DNA from 2 places in the Salinivibrio sp. SS2 genome. Region 2 is predicted to be linked to the other one. Evidence: riboswitches for the same ligand, from Rfam matches in the RefSeq annotation. Region 2 holds a riboswitch; the other holds the start of a gene.
What was found. A riboswitch is a leader RNA that binds a small molecule or an ion and turns the genes downstream of it on or off. The one in region 2 is predicted to bind lysine.

Region 1: another riboswitch for lysine. It lies ahead of BGK46_RS09420 (Na+/H+ antiporter NhaC family protein); the one in region 2 lies ahead of lysC (lysine-sensitive aspartokinase 3).

Annotation. Positions count from the first base shown of each region.
Region 1 is NZ_MEBP01000082.1:19,448-26,015, reverse strand. It holds gene BGK46_RS09425 (thymidine kinase) at 1-393, opposite strand, end outside; gene BGK46_RS09420 (Na+/H+ antiporter NhaC family protein) at 523-2,106, opposite strand; lysine riboswitch at 2,192-2,372, opposite strand; gene BGK46_RS09415 (H-NS family nucleoid-associated regulatory protein) at 2,649-3,074, shown strand; gene BGK46_RS09410 (lytic murein transglycosylase) at 3,153-4,127, opposite strand; gene BGK46_RS09405 (YcgL domain-containing protein) at 4,140-4,415, opposite strand; gene minC (septum site-determining protein MinC) at 4,690-5,352, shown strand; gene minD (septum site-determining protein MinD) at 5,370-6,182, shown strand; gene minE (cell division topological specificity factor MinE) at 6,184-6,453, shown strand; gene rnd (ribonuclease D) at 6,506-6,568, opposite strand, start outside.
Region 2 is NZ_MEBP01000071.1:56,301-62,868, reverse strand. It holds gene metH (methionine synthase) at 1-324, shown strand, start outside; gene lysC (lysine-sensitive aspartokinase 3) at 364-1,749, opposite strand; lysine riboswitch at 1,835-2,019, opposite strand; gene BGK46_RS07695 (pyridoxal-phosphate-dependent aminotransferase family protein) at 2,247-3,380, shown strand; gene BGK46_RS07690 (Wzy polymerase domain-containing protein) at 3,388-5,061, opposite strand; gene uvrA (excinuclease ABC subunit UvrA) at 5,061-6,568, opposite strand, start outside.

The DNA.
Region 1 (6,568 bases), on a different contig from region 2:
TAAGTATTGAGAGCCTTCAAATAGCTCTCCTCGAAAGTCTGTGCGTAATCCATAACACAACACAGGAATACGCAATTTATCGACCACATCAGTTAACTCAAGCACTTGCTGCTTGGTGAGAAACTGGCTTTCATCCAGTAACAAGCAGTCTACTTTTTCGTGTTCTTGAATGGCTGAAACATGTTCGAATAAATTGGTTTCATTGTGGTATAGGTGCGCCTCTGTCTCTAAACCAATTCGTGAGCTAATTTTTCCCTGACCATATCGGTCATCGATTGCCGCTGTATATAACAGGGGCTGCATGCCTCGCTCTTGATAATTAAAGGCTGATTGCAAAAGTGTTGTCGACTTACCGGCATTCATTGCGGAGTAATAAAAATAAAGCTGCGCCATTGTTATCTCGGATTATTCGGTCATCAGGCTTAAAATCAATCCAGCATGCTACCGGATCTCATCAAAAAGGAAAGCCCCGACCAGCGGGGCTTTGCGCTCAATCCTATTATGAGGTAGTTACGAGCGAGATTAGGCCATGGCTTTGCACGGGCGCTTTTTCAGCCACAGTAGCGCAAAACAAAGCGCGACAAAGGCCAGTGTCGTGGCGGCAAATGCCAACCATAATGATGCGGTAAAGCCAAGGACCAAAAAGCCAACCGCGGACACCAGAGCGCCACCAATCGCATAAGGCAACTGTGTCGAGACATGATCAATATGCCCACAGCGTGCTCCTGTAGATGACAAGATAGTGGTATCTGAGATCGGTGAGCAATGGTCACCAAACACCGCACCAGCTAATACCGCCGACAGCATAGGTAACATCAAGGAAATTTCCGTCGCCGCAGCCAGATCGCCCGCGATCGGTAGCATGATACCAAAGGTTCCCCATGAGGTGCCGGTCGCAAATGCCATCACTGCCGCGAGTGAAAAGAGCACAACAGGGAGTAGCTCAGATGGCATATTGCCCTGCACCAATGAAGACAGATATTTACCCGTTTGCAAGTCGCCGATGATATGGCCAATAGACCATGCAAACAGCAGAATAAGAATGGCCCCAAACATGGATTTCGCCCCGACCCATAAGGTTTTGCTGATCGCAGGCGCACCAATCCCTTGTTTGATCGTCATGGCTAAAGCAACGATAAGTCCCGCTGCGCCTCCCATCAGAAGGGACATGCCTACATCAGTATTCTCAAACGCGCCGAGTACTGAGAAAGATACATCGTCACCCGCTAACGCTTGTGCACCGGTGTAGAGCATCGCACTGATGGTCGCCACAACGAGGACCACAATCGGTAACACCAGATCAGAAACCGTGCCGTGCTCGCTTTCTTCAATCCCAAGATCGTCACAAAGATCGGCACAATTGTCGCTTTCATCCCCTAAGCGACTGCCTTTTTTTGCTTGGTATTCAAATTGACGCATGGGACCAATATCAAGCTGAAACCAAATCACTGCAAAAACCAGCAGAAGCGCAAAGATTGCATAGAAGTTCATCGGGATCATGGTGACAAAGGCGCCGAGCGGCGTGTAATCAGTCACCCCATGTGCGACTAAAATCGAGCCGATGACGGTAATGATATAAGCGCCCCAGCTCGAAGCGGGAGTGATAACACACATAGGTGCGGCAGTCGAATCGAGAATATACGCCAGCTTGGCTCGAGACACATGGAAGCGATCGGTCACAGGGCGCGAAACAGCCCCCACTGCCAAGCTATTAAAATAGTCATCTACGAAAATAAATACGCCCAAGAAAGCCGCCAGTAATTTTGCTCCTCGTTTGCTTTTAATTCGGCTCTGTGCCCAATTTGCAAACGCTCGTGTTCCTCCAGAGAGCGACAATAAAGCGGTGATCATTCCCAGCAATACTAGGAAAGCAAGAATACTCATATTCCAGCTATTAATGCTGCCGTCAGCCACAAATAGGCCGGCAACCACATCAAAAAGGTATTGCGCCGATGTCCCGAGGGAAAAGTCAGCCAGTAGCAAGGTACCGAGTACAATCCCCATGCCTAGCGACAACAGCACGCGACGTGTTGCAATGGCAAGGCCCAAAGCCAGCAAGGGTGGAAGTAACGATAAAGCGGATGAAGAAAAGTCTGTTAAGTTCATGATCTCAATATCAACCAATTGGTTGGAGATCTACTGCAGAAACGAAGACTGGTAAGGCGTGGTAACACACAGCAAACAACTTGCCTCCTACAGTAGCGCTCCATAGTGTGTCCTAATTACTATGGCAGTGCTGCCCCTATTCGGTAACAGCCCCAGCACAGTCGGCATGATGGCCTTACTGGCTTCGGCGTTGGCTCCTTTCATGTGCGGTCACTGGCATCACCCTCGTGCACATTACTTATAAACAACGCACCTCTACGTTAAGAGTGGAGCATTCTACACAAGATGTTCACTATCGCAACTGTTCACGCACAAAAAGCCACCACTTAAAACGTCACACTATCAAGTGTCGATGAAATCAGTCGCAACCACTCAAAATTTGGGCATATTTAAAAAAACACCCTTAAATATGGGTAACAAATATTGCGAACAGAAAATAAATAATGAAAAATAGGCACTAATTATTTTATGTAATATTGTATATTTCACTTATACTGTTACCATCCGTTCAATTAACATATAAATCAAATAGGAACCCAATAATGTCTGATGCAATGAAAGCGTTACTTAACCTACGCAGCTTACGTGCTGTCGCGAAAGAAATGACCGCCGAGCAACTTAAAGAAGCGTTAGAAAAGCTGCAAACCGTCGTTGAAGAACGTGAAGAGATTGAGCGTCAAGCGCAAGAAGAAGAAAAAGCACGCCTAGCGAAACTAGAAAAATACCGTGAGATGTTAATCGCCGATGGTATTGAACCTGATGAACTCATGAAATTATTAGGTGGTGCAAGCAAGTCTAAATCAACAGGCAAGCGCGCGGCACGCCCTGCTAAATATCAATACACTGATAGCGACGGCTCGGTAAAAACATGGACCGGTCAAGGTCGTATGCCGAAAGTGATCCGTGAAGCAACCGAAAATGGTAGCGCGAAATTAGAAGACTTCTTGATCCCTGGCCAACAAGCCTAAGTGTTGCACATAAAGATAAAAAAAGAGGCCGGACGGCCTCTTTTTTTTATCTGATTCGTAAAACTCTGTCATCATCCATTAACCAAACTTTATCCGGTCTGCCAAATGACTGACTGCTAACGCAAAGTAGTGCGAACGGTTCCATTTCAACAAGCTTTGATAATTGTTATAAACCAAATAAGCTCGTCCAAGTTCATCATCAGGCTGAATCAACCAAGCTTGAATATCGACATTCGGCAACGCTTGGCCATTAAGACGCGTTACACCTAATGCTTGCCATTGATTCAATGACAGCGCCTTATTACTTTCGACACCAAGTTTATTCCTATCTATATGCTTTGGTAATTTAACTTGGCGTCCCCATGTGTACGTATCGTCCCAGCCAGCTTGTTTTAGATAGTTCGCCGCAGAAGCAAAGACATCAGCTTCCGTTTGCCAAATATCTTTTTTACCATCTTGGTTCCCATCAACCGCATAATGAAGGAAAGACGTCGGCATAAACTGGCTTTGCCCCATTGCACCGGCCCATGAACCTTTCATGTTTTCAGGCGCAATATGCCCTTCTTGCAATATGGTCAGTGCTGCCATTGTTTGTTGGCGGAAAAAGGCTTCTCGACGCCCATCATAAGCCAATGTGGCCAGTGCTTCGATAACATTGTAGTTGCCTTGCAGTTTGCCAAAATTACTTTCCACGCCCCACAAGGCTACAATGAAACGAGGCTGAACCTGATATTCCTCACCGACTTTTTTTAGCGCCGCATAATGTTTTTTATACAGCGCTTTCGCCTGATCGACTTTCCAATCCGGTACGGCGCGGGGAATGTATTCATCCAAGGTTAAACGCCGCTCAGGTTGATTTCGATCGGCACTGACCGCCCGTTCATGATACTCAATGCCAGCAAACGCGCGTGCCAGTATATCGTCATCAATCCCTGCTTGACGCGCTTCCTCTTTCAATGATTCGACGTACTGATCAAACCCTTCTTTTGCAAATAGCGGCCCCGAGGTAAAAACTGAGGCTGCAACCAATGCTGAAATCAAACCTTTGCGCATACGCTTCCCTAATTACAATTTTTCATTCTTGTTTCGGATAGCCTGCAACGCCGCATCCGGTGGCGGTGGTAATTGTAGAAAGAACCCTTCGTTTTGCAGACTTTGTTTCACTTTCTCAATATCAACAACCGCAAGTTTTTCTCGCTTACCGAGATCAATCATCATGGCAAACTCTGGTTGTCCAAAACTGTTCATTAATGCTTCTGGCACATCATCGAATTTATCTCTCCCCGGTACATAAAGATAGGTGCCTTCTTTCTTTTTGCTACGATAAATTGCGCAATACATCTCAATGTCCTCATCAGCATGCCATAACGATGGCGAAATAGTGTCATCGACGAGTTAAGGTTTGTTAGGCTTTGCCGCAAAATGTGTCACACAATGCTCACTAAACGCGGCTCACATCGCGCACCATGACAAGAAATCGCCAAAATTAGGGGGCAATGTCCGCCGAATATCAAACCCTGCTTGCCGCATCGATGCTGTGAATATACCATGCTATCCAACGTCTGATAATGCGCGTCTGACTCGCGTTTCAACGATATAACCGGAATCAAACAACATGCACAAACACCCGGAGTTGAAAGGCTCAACTTTTACTTTGTCTGTTCTTCATCTTGTGGATGACAATTTTACTGAAGCGGCCGCCATTTTGGCTGATAAGGTTTCCCAAGCCCCCGCATTTTTTGAAGGCGCGCCTGTGGTGGCGGATGTCAGCCGTTTAAAGCTATGCCCAGATCTCACCGCTTTAAAGCACTGTTTAAGTGAAACTGGGATGATTTTAGTCGGCCTTACTGGCGTCACGCATAACGATACCCGCCAGCAAGCCAAATCGGTGGGGCTTGCGGTACTCAAATCGAGCAAGCAATCTCGTGTTGCCGATCCGATTCAAACCCCCACTAAAGTGGTCACGAATCCCGTGCGCTCGGGACAGCAAATCTATGCCAAAAATGCTGACTTGGTGGTATTGAATCATGTCAGTGCCGGGGCGGAAGTCATTGCTGATGGCAGTATTCATATTTACGGCGTGCTGCGCGGCAGAGCCATTGCCGGCGCCAGCGGCCAGCAGCAAGCGCGTATTTATTGCCAGAATTTACAATCAGAATTATTGTCAGTAGCCGGTAGCTACTGGCTAAGCGACAAAATTCCATCTGAGTTTATTGAGCGCCCCGTCATGGTCTCGCTCAATCAAGAAAGCTTACAAATAGACCCCCTCACGCTATAACAGAATAAGGACGAGGAATGGCACGAATTATTGTAATTACCTCCGGTAAAGGCGGTGTTGGTAAAACCACGTCGAGTGCAGCACTCGCGACGGGACTCGCCATGGCTGGCAAAAAAACCGCAGTGATTGATTTTGATATTGGTCTTCGTAATCTCGATTTAATTATGGGATGTGAGCGCCGCGTGGTGTATGACTTTGTCAACGTGATCAACGGCGAAGCCAACCTTAATCAAGCGCTGATCAAAGACAAACGGGTTGAAAATCTATTTATTCTTCCAGCCTCACAAACTCGTGATAAAGATGCGCTCACCAAAGAGGGCGTCGAGCGGGTGTTAAAAGAGATGGATGAGCTTGGGTTTGAATACATCATCTGCGATTCGCCCGCGGGTATCGAAGCTGGCGCCCTCATGGCCCTTTATTTTGCCGACGAAGCCATCGTCACGACCAACCCTGAAGTCTCTTCGGTGCGCGACTCTGATCGCATTCTGGGCATTCTCGATTCAAAATCTCGCCGCGCCGAAAACGGTGAGGAACCGGTTAAGCACCACTTGCTCTTAACCCGTTATAACCCAAGCCGCGTGAGCAACGGCGAGATGCTCAGTGTGTCGGATGTTGAGGAAATCTTACGTATCCCACTGTTAGGGGTCATCCCAGAAAGCCAGTCAGTACTGCATGCCTCAAACAAAGGCGAGCCCGTGGTTCTCGATCAAGAATCGGATGCGGGACAAGCGTATGAAGATGCCATTGCAAGATTGCTTGGCGAAGAGCGCCCATTCCGCTTTATTGAGGAAGAGCGCAAAGGTTTTCTAAAACGCTTATTTGGAGGCTAATGTGGCATTGCTAGAGTTCTTTCGGCCAGCCAAGAAAAAATCCGCCAACATTGCAAAAGAGCGCCTGCAAATCATTGTTGCGGAGCGACGCAGTGCAGATAGCCCTGCCCCAACCTATTTGCCACAGCTCAAGCAGGATATCTTAGATGTGATCCGTAAATATGTGGATATCGGTCCCGAGCAAGTCTCCGTGAGCCTCGAGCAAGGGGACGACGATCTTTCCGTCTTAGAGTTAAATGTGACTTTGCCGGAAGAAGGGAAAGAGAGCTAAAGCGTGAGCCTCGTTCGCTGGTTGTAGAAAAGCGGTGCCAAGCACCGCTTTTTTAATGCGTCACTGGCGTACTGGGAATCATCGCTATCAGGCGCTTGCCAATCAGAGTATATCG
Region 2 (6,568 bases):
GAGACGCTTGATAACGACGCCCTGATCCGCGAACAATACCAAGGGATCCGGCCAGCGCCAGGTTATGCCGCCTGTCCTGAACACAGTGAGAAAGGCAAGATTTGGCAATTGCTATCGGTAGAAGCGCATACGGGGATGACACTTACCGAAAGCTATGCCATGTGGCCGGGCGCGTCGGTTTCGGGTTGGTATTTTTCCCATCCAGAGTCACGTTACTTTGCGGTAGCGAAAATTCAAAACGATCAACGTGATAGCTACGCGGCACGTAAAGGCTGGTGTCTTGAAGAAGCTGAAAAGTGGCTAGGCCCTAATCTGAATGCCTAACCGAGAAAAGCCAGCGCACGCTGGCTTTTCTTTTGGGTGTTACTCAAAAAGCTGTGTATGTAAACGCTGCACCACCTCGGTGGCACTGTCGTCATCAACCACCATACAGACATTGTGATTACTCGCGCCATAACAAATCATGCGCAAGGTGGCGGTATCTAAGGCGTTAAATACCGGCGTCACCGCCCCCGGAGTATGACGCATCTCATTACCAATTAAGGCGACCACAGCCAAGTGTTGGCAAACGTCAACATGGCACAAGGTCGAGAGTTCCTCCAAGGCGGCATCAGGCAAACGGGGCACCTCACCTTGTGTATTGGTTTGATCGAGCGTCAAAGACACACTGACTTCGGAGGTAGTGATCAGATCGACGGAGATCTGATAGCGCGCTAGGATCGCGAAGACGTTGGCAAGAAAGCCATACGCTTGGAACATCGTCAAACTGGTCAAGGTCACCATGGTTTGATTTCGGCGCAACGCAATGGCGCGGAATAGGGGGGATGATTCCGCGTGTTCTCGGATCCAAGTCCCGCCTTTTTCCGGCGCACAGGCCGCCCCGACAAAGACAGGAATATGCTGGCGTACCGCGGGTAATAGCGTGGACGGGTGGAGCACTTTGGCGCCAAACGTCGCCATCTCCGATGCTTCACTAAAGCTGATCTCAGCAATAGGACGTGCTTTGGCAGCGAGGCGTGGGTCGGTAGTATAAATGCCCGGTACATCGGTCCAAATCGCCAAGCTTGTTGCCCCGAGCGCTTCGGCAAACAAAGCGGCACTGTAGTCGCTGCCTCCTCGGCCAAGAGTGGTCGTTCGTCCTTCTTTGTCGGCACCGATAAAGCCTTGGGTCACGAGAATGTGATTGTCTAGCTGCGCATTCAAGCGCTGACACTGTTGCTGAGTCAGGGCGATATCTGGAATAGCGTGACCAAATTGGCTATCCGTTTTCAAATATTCGCGGGCATCAATCCGAGCTGCGGGCAGGCCAAGGTGGACGAGCAAGCGAGTAAACAGGTGCGTAGAGGTAAGCTCGCCACAGGCAACCAAGGCATCGGTAAGCGCTTCGCTCGGGGCCTCACAGGCTTGCTCACTCAAGGAGATAATCTGCTGGTGGAGCGTTTGCACTGCTTCTTGGGTGTGATGACAAGCGGGCAAAGCTGCCAGTATTTGCTGATGGATAGCGTCTATTGCATCCAGTGTGTTTTGGCGTAAGACATCGTTTTTTATGCCTTGGGCTAAGGCGACAAGATGGTTGGTGACGCCGGCACATGCGCTAATCACTACAAAACGGGTCTCGGGATGGCGCATAATCACTGCGGCACTTTGTTGCATGGCGGCAAAGGTGCCAACACTGGTGCCGCCAAATTTAGCGACTGAAATAGATGGTAACGGGTTCACGTCCTTTTCCCCTTTTGAGCTCGTGCTCATTGATTCAACATATTTAAAAGTCAGTGGGGAACATCAGAAGTCACGTCGCAAACGCGAGCAAAAAGGAAGAGCAAACGGCAGGCATTCTGCCAGAAGCGCTCCACCTGTCTGTCCAAATGGATGACAAGTGACAGCCTGAAGGATTCAGCCTTCATGGCCGGCGGCTCCTTACCCTGTCGGAACCCCCTCGGCATCGCCTCCCCTGATTATCACGCCTTGGAGTAGGGCTCCGCGTGATAACTGCCTGAGTGATGCACCTCTTCTGTATGTTCGGCCATGTGTTGATCCACATGGTGAGTGGTTACATTACGGGCGCTGGTGAGTGGTTGTCAACCGCCAATTGAGTTGCAAAGCGACGATCAGGCACCTATATCGCTGCTATCCGCCACCTGTTGAATATGCGCTCTAGCACGTAAGTTCGCAATGTGACAATGGGGCGATGAACACAAAGTATGCTATAACGGAAAGCGCAAATTTAGCAGACACAAGGATAGGTTATGGCAACTTCAATTTCCGATATCCGCTCATTTCAGCCGATAGAGCGCACCCTGATGGGCCCTGGCCCGTCTGATATTTCTCCGCAAGTGTTGCAGGCGTTGAGTCGTCCGACGTTGGGACACCTCGATCCCCTTTTTATTGCGATGATGGATGAGGTCAAACAGCTCTTACAATATGCCTTTCAGACCGAGAATCCGTTTACCATTGCGGTCTCTGCCCCCGGGAGTGCAGGAATGGAAGCGTGCTTCGTTAACCTTGTAGAGCCCGGTGATACCGTGATTGTCTGCCGCAATGGGGTGTTTGGCGACCGAATGCGAGAAAACGTTGAACGCTGTGGTGCACACGCGGTGATGGTTGACGATGCATGGGGCGAGCCTGTCAGCCCCGACAAGGTGGAAGCGGCATTAAAAGCGCACCCAGAGGCTAGCATCGTCGCGTTTGTTCATGCTGAAACCTCCACGGGCGCTTGCTCAGATGCGCAAACTCTGGCGACGCTGGCGCGCGAGCACGGCTGCCTTACCATTGTTGATGCCGTAACATCACTTGGCGGTGTACCCTTGAAAGTCGATGAATGGCAACTTGATGCAGTCTACTCTGGTAGCCAGAAATGCTTGTCATGTGTTCCGGGCCTATCGCCGGTCACCTTCTCGGCGCGAGCCGTTGAAAAAATGCAAGCGCGCACCCACAAGGTGCAAAGCTGGTTTCTCGATCAAAGTTTAGTGCTGGGCTATTGGAGCGGTGACGGCAAACGCAGTTATCACCATACTGCTCCGGTTAATAGTCTGTATGCATTGCATGAATCATTGCTCAAGTTATATCAAGAGGGAATTGAGAATGCTTGGCAGCGTCATCGAACCATGCATCAACGCTTAAAAGCGGGGTTGGACGATTTAGGTATCCGCTTTGTGGTGGACGAGCCTTATCGCTTGCCGCAATTGAACGCGGTGTATATCCCGGATGGCGTCGATGATGGCGCGGTACGCCAACATCTGCTCAACACCTATAACCTCGAAATCGGTGCAGGCTTGGGCGATCTCGCTGGTAAGGCATGGCGAATTGGCTTAATGGGCTACAGTGCGCGTGAAGAAAACATCGCGCTATGCTTAAAAGCATTGGGCGACGCACTGCGCTAGGCGTACGTTATTCCGGCGGAGTGCGCATCGGTAAGGTGTGGCGAGTGGTCCACACCTTGGCGGCTTGCGGAAACAAATATCGCGCCTCTTGCTGAATATCGCGTGCCCGCTGCGTATCGCCAATTTGCAGTGCAATCTGGTAAGCATGCTGGTAGCCCGCAAACGTGGGGTGTTGTGCCACATGCTGCAGCCATAGGTTCAGGTGCTGGTGGCGCTCGGCATCCGACAGTGTCTCTAGGGTGTGCTGAAAGTGCTGTTCCGCGAGCCCTTGGGTGAGTTTGCTTTGCCACCATGGATGTTGCTGATAGAGCGTAATACGCTGAGAGGTTAATAAAGAGTCACGCAGGTAGCGATTGGCTAAATACACCGATGATAGGCACAACAATCCCACCAAGATCATTACAGTGACAATACTGCGTGTCGCGATACGCTGCCCATATTCGGCGGTAGAAAATGTGATTCGTTGGTATTTGCTGGTTAAATTATCCAGCCAGTACAGCCACATGAGCAGTAGAATGCCGTTAAACCACTGCGTACCGCTGGCCGGATAGATAAGCAAGCCAGTGAGTGGCGGAAGCACGAGCGCAACGAGCATACGCCGCGTGCCTGAAGGGGCGCGGATAATGCGAAGCGCCAGTGGCAGTATCACCGCAAGATACGCCAGTGCTATCACAAGCCCACCTTCCAATAACCACAATGCTAGCGCACTCGGTAATTTCACGGGGCCAGTGTGTCCCGGATGTGCCGCCGATGCGAGCAGTAGAGTCGTTTGTCCATGACCCATGCCAACGCCAAAAAAAGGCGTTTGTTGAAACTGCTGCCAGGCAAGCCACAGTACGCGTTTATCTTGAGGCGTGAGCCATTGCCAGCTTTCTTGCCCAGTCAGCCCGAACACCGCGAGTAACGCACCGGCAGACATGGCGGCCAGCCACGCAAGATGCTGGCGCCGCGTCGCAAAGCGACTGAGATAAACTTGTTGCAAGGCAATGGCGCAAAGGGCAAACAGGAGCAGTAGCGGTCGTCCTTGCATGGCAAGCACGGGCAGGATAACCACTGGCGTGAACACCAACACGCTTTGCGTTATGGGATGGCGGTAGCGGTTACTTGGCTCTCGGGCGAGCAGATAAGCCGCCAAACTTAGGCCGGTGAGTAATAACGCATGGGTCACGGCAGCGGGTAAATGCGGCACCCAATGTTCAAACTTAAAAGGCGCTATGCCCGGTGGCGATTGGTTACCTAAGACGGAGAGGATGGCCAACCAAGAGGCAAGCATCAAGACGGCCAGTAGCCTTTGTCTCTGGGCATGATTAAAAATAAACTGCTGTAAGCTGGAGAAAAAACCGAGGCTGAGGACCAATGCGGCGATGGCATAGCCGCTATTTAGCGTTGCCGCTTGTGGATAAAGATATGGCACACTGGCATAGAGCGTGGCGGCCACTAACGCCCAGGTTAAGTGAGTGACGCGCCATGTGTGCTGTCGCCACACCTCCAGTCCGGCGAACCCCAATACCAAGCTAAGCGTGAGTAACGATAGAGCGGCAGCAGGATGGCGAATACCCACCAACGGCAAGTCGACCGAATACAATGGCAAACAGATCAGCCATAACGCCGCCAGTGCCCCTAAAAAGGGCACCGTAAGCGGTTTTCGTTTCACTCGGTGGGTGGGTAACGCCTGTGTCATTATCGCTCCAACATGGGCTTCAAGAAGTGGGCCGTGTGGCTACCAACCACATTGACGATCTCTTCTGGCGTGCCTTGGGCAATGATTTCACCGCCGCCGTTACCGCCTTCAGGTCCTAAATCGATGATCCAATCTGCGGTTTTAATCACATCTAGGTTATGTTCGATCACCACAATGGTGTTGCCCTGTTCGCGTAAGCGATGCAACACATTCAGCAACTGCTGAATATCATGGAAGTGCAAGCCGGTTGTCGGTTCATCAAGGATATATAGCGTTTTACCGGTATCGCGCTTAGATAGCTCACGGGCCAGTTTTACCCGCTGTGCTTCGCCGCCCGATAAGGTGGTGGCGGCTTGGCCTAGACGAATATAACTCAGACCGACATCCATCAACGTTTGTAGCTTACGCTTGATAGCGGGGACAGCGTCGAAAAATTCACGTGCGTCTTCGACGGTCATTTCCAAGACTTCATCGATAGTTTTGCCCTTATAGCGCACTTCGAGTGTTTCGCGGTTGTAGCGTTTCCCTTTACACACATCACAAGGCACATACACATCGGGCAAGAAGTGCATTTCTACTTTGATCACCCCATCGCCTTGGCAGGCTTCGCAGCGACCGCCGCGTACGTTAAAGCTAAAGCGACCCACTTTATACCCGCGTGCCCGAGCCTCTTGCGTGCCGGCGAAGAGCTCACGTATCGGCGTAAAGATCCCCGTATAAGTGGCTGGGTTTGAACGTGGAGTACGCCCAATGGGGCTTTGATCAATATCGATCACTTTGTCGAAATGTCCTAACCCGTCAATAGACTCGTAAGGCGCGGGTTCGGCGGTGGTGGCACCATTGAGTTGCTGGTGGGCCACTTTAAAGAAGGTATCGTTAATTAACGTCGACTTTCCTGACCCAGATACGCCGGTGACACAGGTGAATAAGCCTACGGGCAAGTGTAAATCGACATGTTTTAAGTTGTTCCCTGTTGCGCCTTTAAGCACCAACATTTTGTCGGGATCTCGAGGGCGACGGGTCTCTGGAACGGCAATCGCCTGCTTGCCGCTGAGGTATTGTCCGGTTAGCGAGTTGTCATTGTTGAGAATATCGTCGAGGCTGCCCTCGGCCACGATTTGTCCGCCGTGAGCACCAGCGCCTGGACCAATATCAATCACATAGTCGGCGGCGCGAATGGCGTCTTCATCATGCTCGACCACAAGCACGGTGTTTCCGAGATCGCGTAAATGCTCCAGCGTATCGAGTAAGCGTGCGTTATCTCGTTGATGCAAACCAATAGAGGGTTCATCAAGCACGTACATTACTCCGACCAGGCCAGCCCCGATTTGACTCGCCAAGCGGATACGCTGTGCTTCCCCGCCAGAAAGCGTATCGGCGCTTCGTGACAAGTTAAGATAATTAAGCCCGACATTGACCAAAAAGCGTAATCTGTCATGGATCTCCTTCATGACTTTTTCGGCAATTTTGGCACGTTGACCCGATAAGGTTAGTTGTTCAAAAAAGT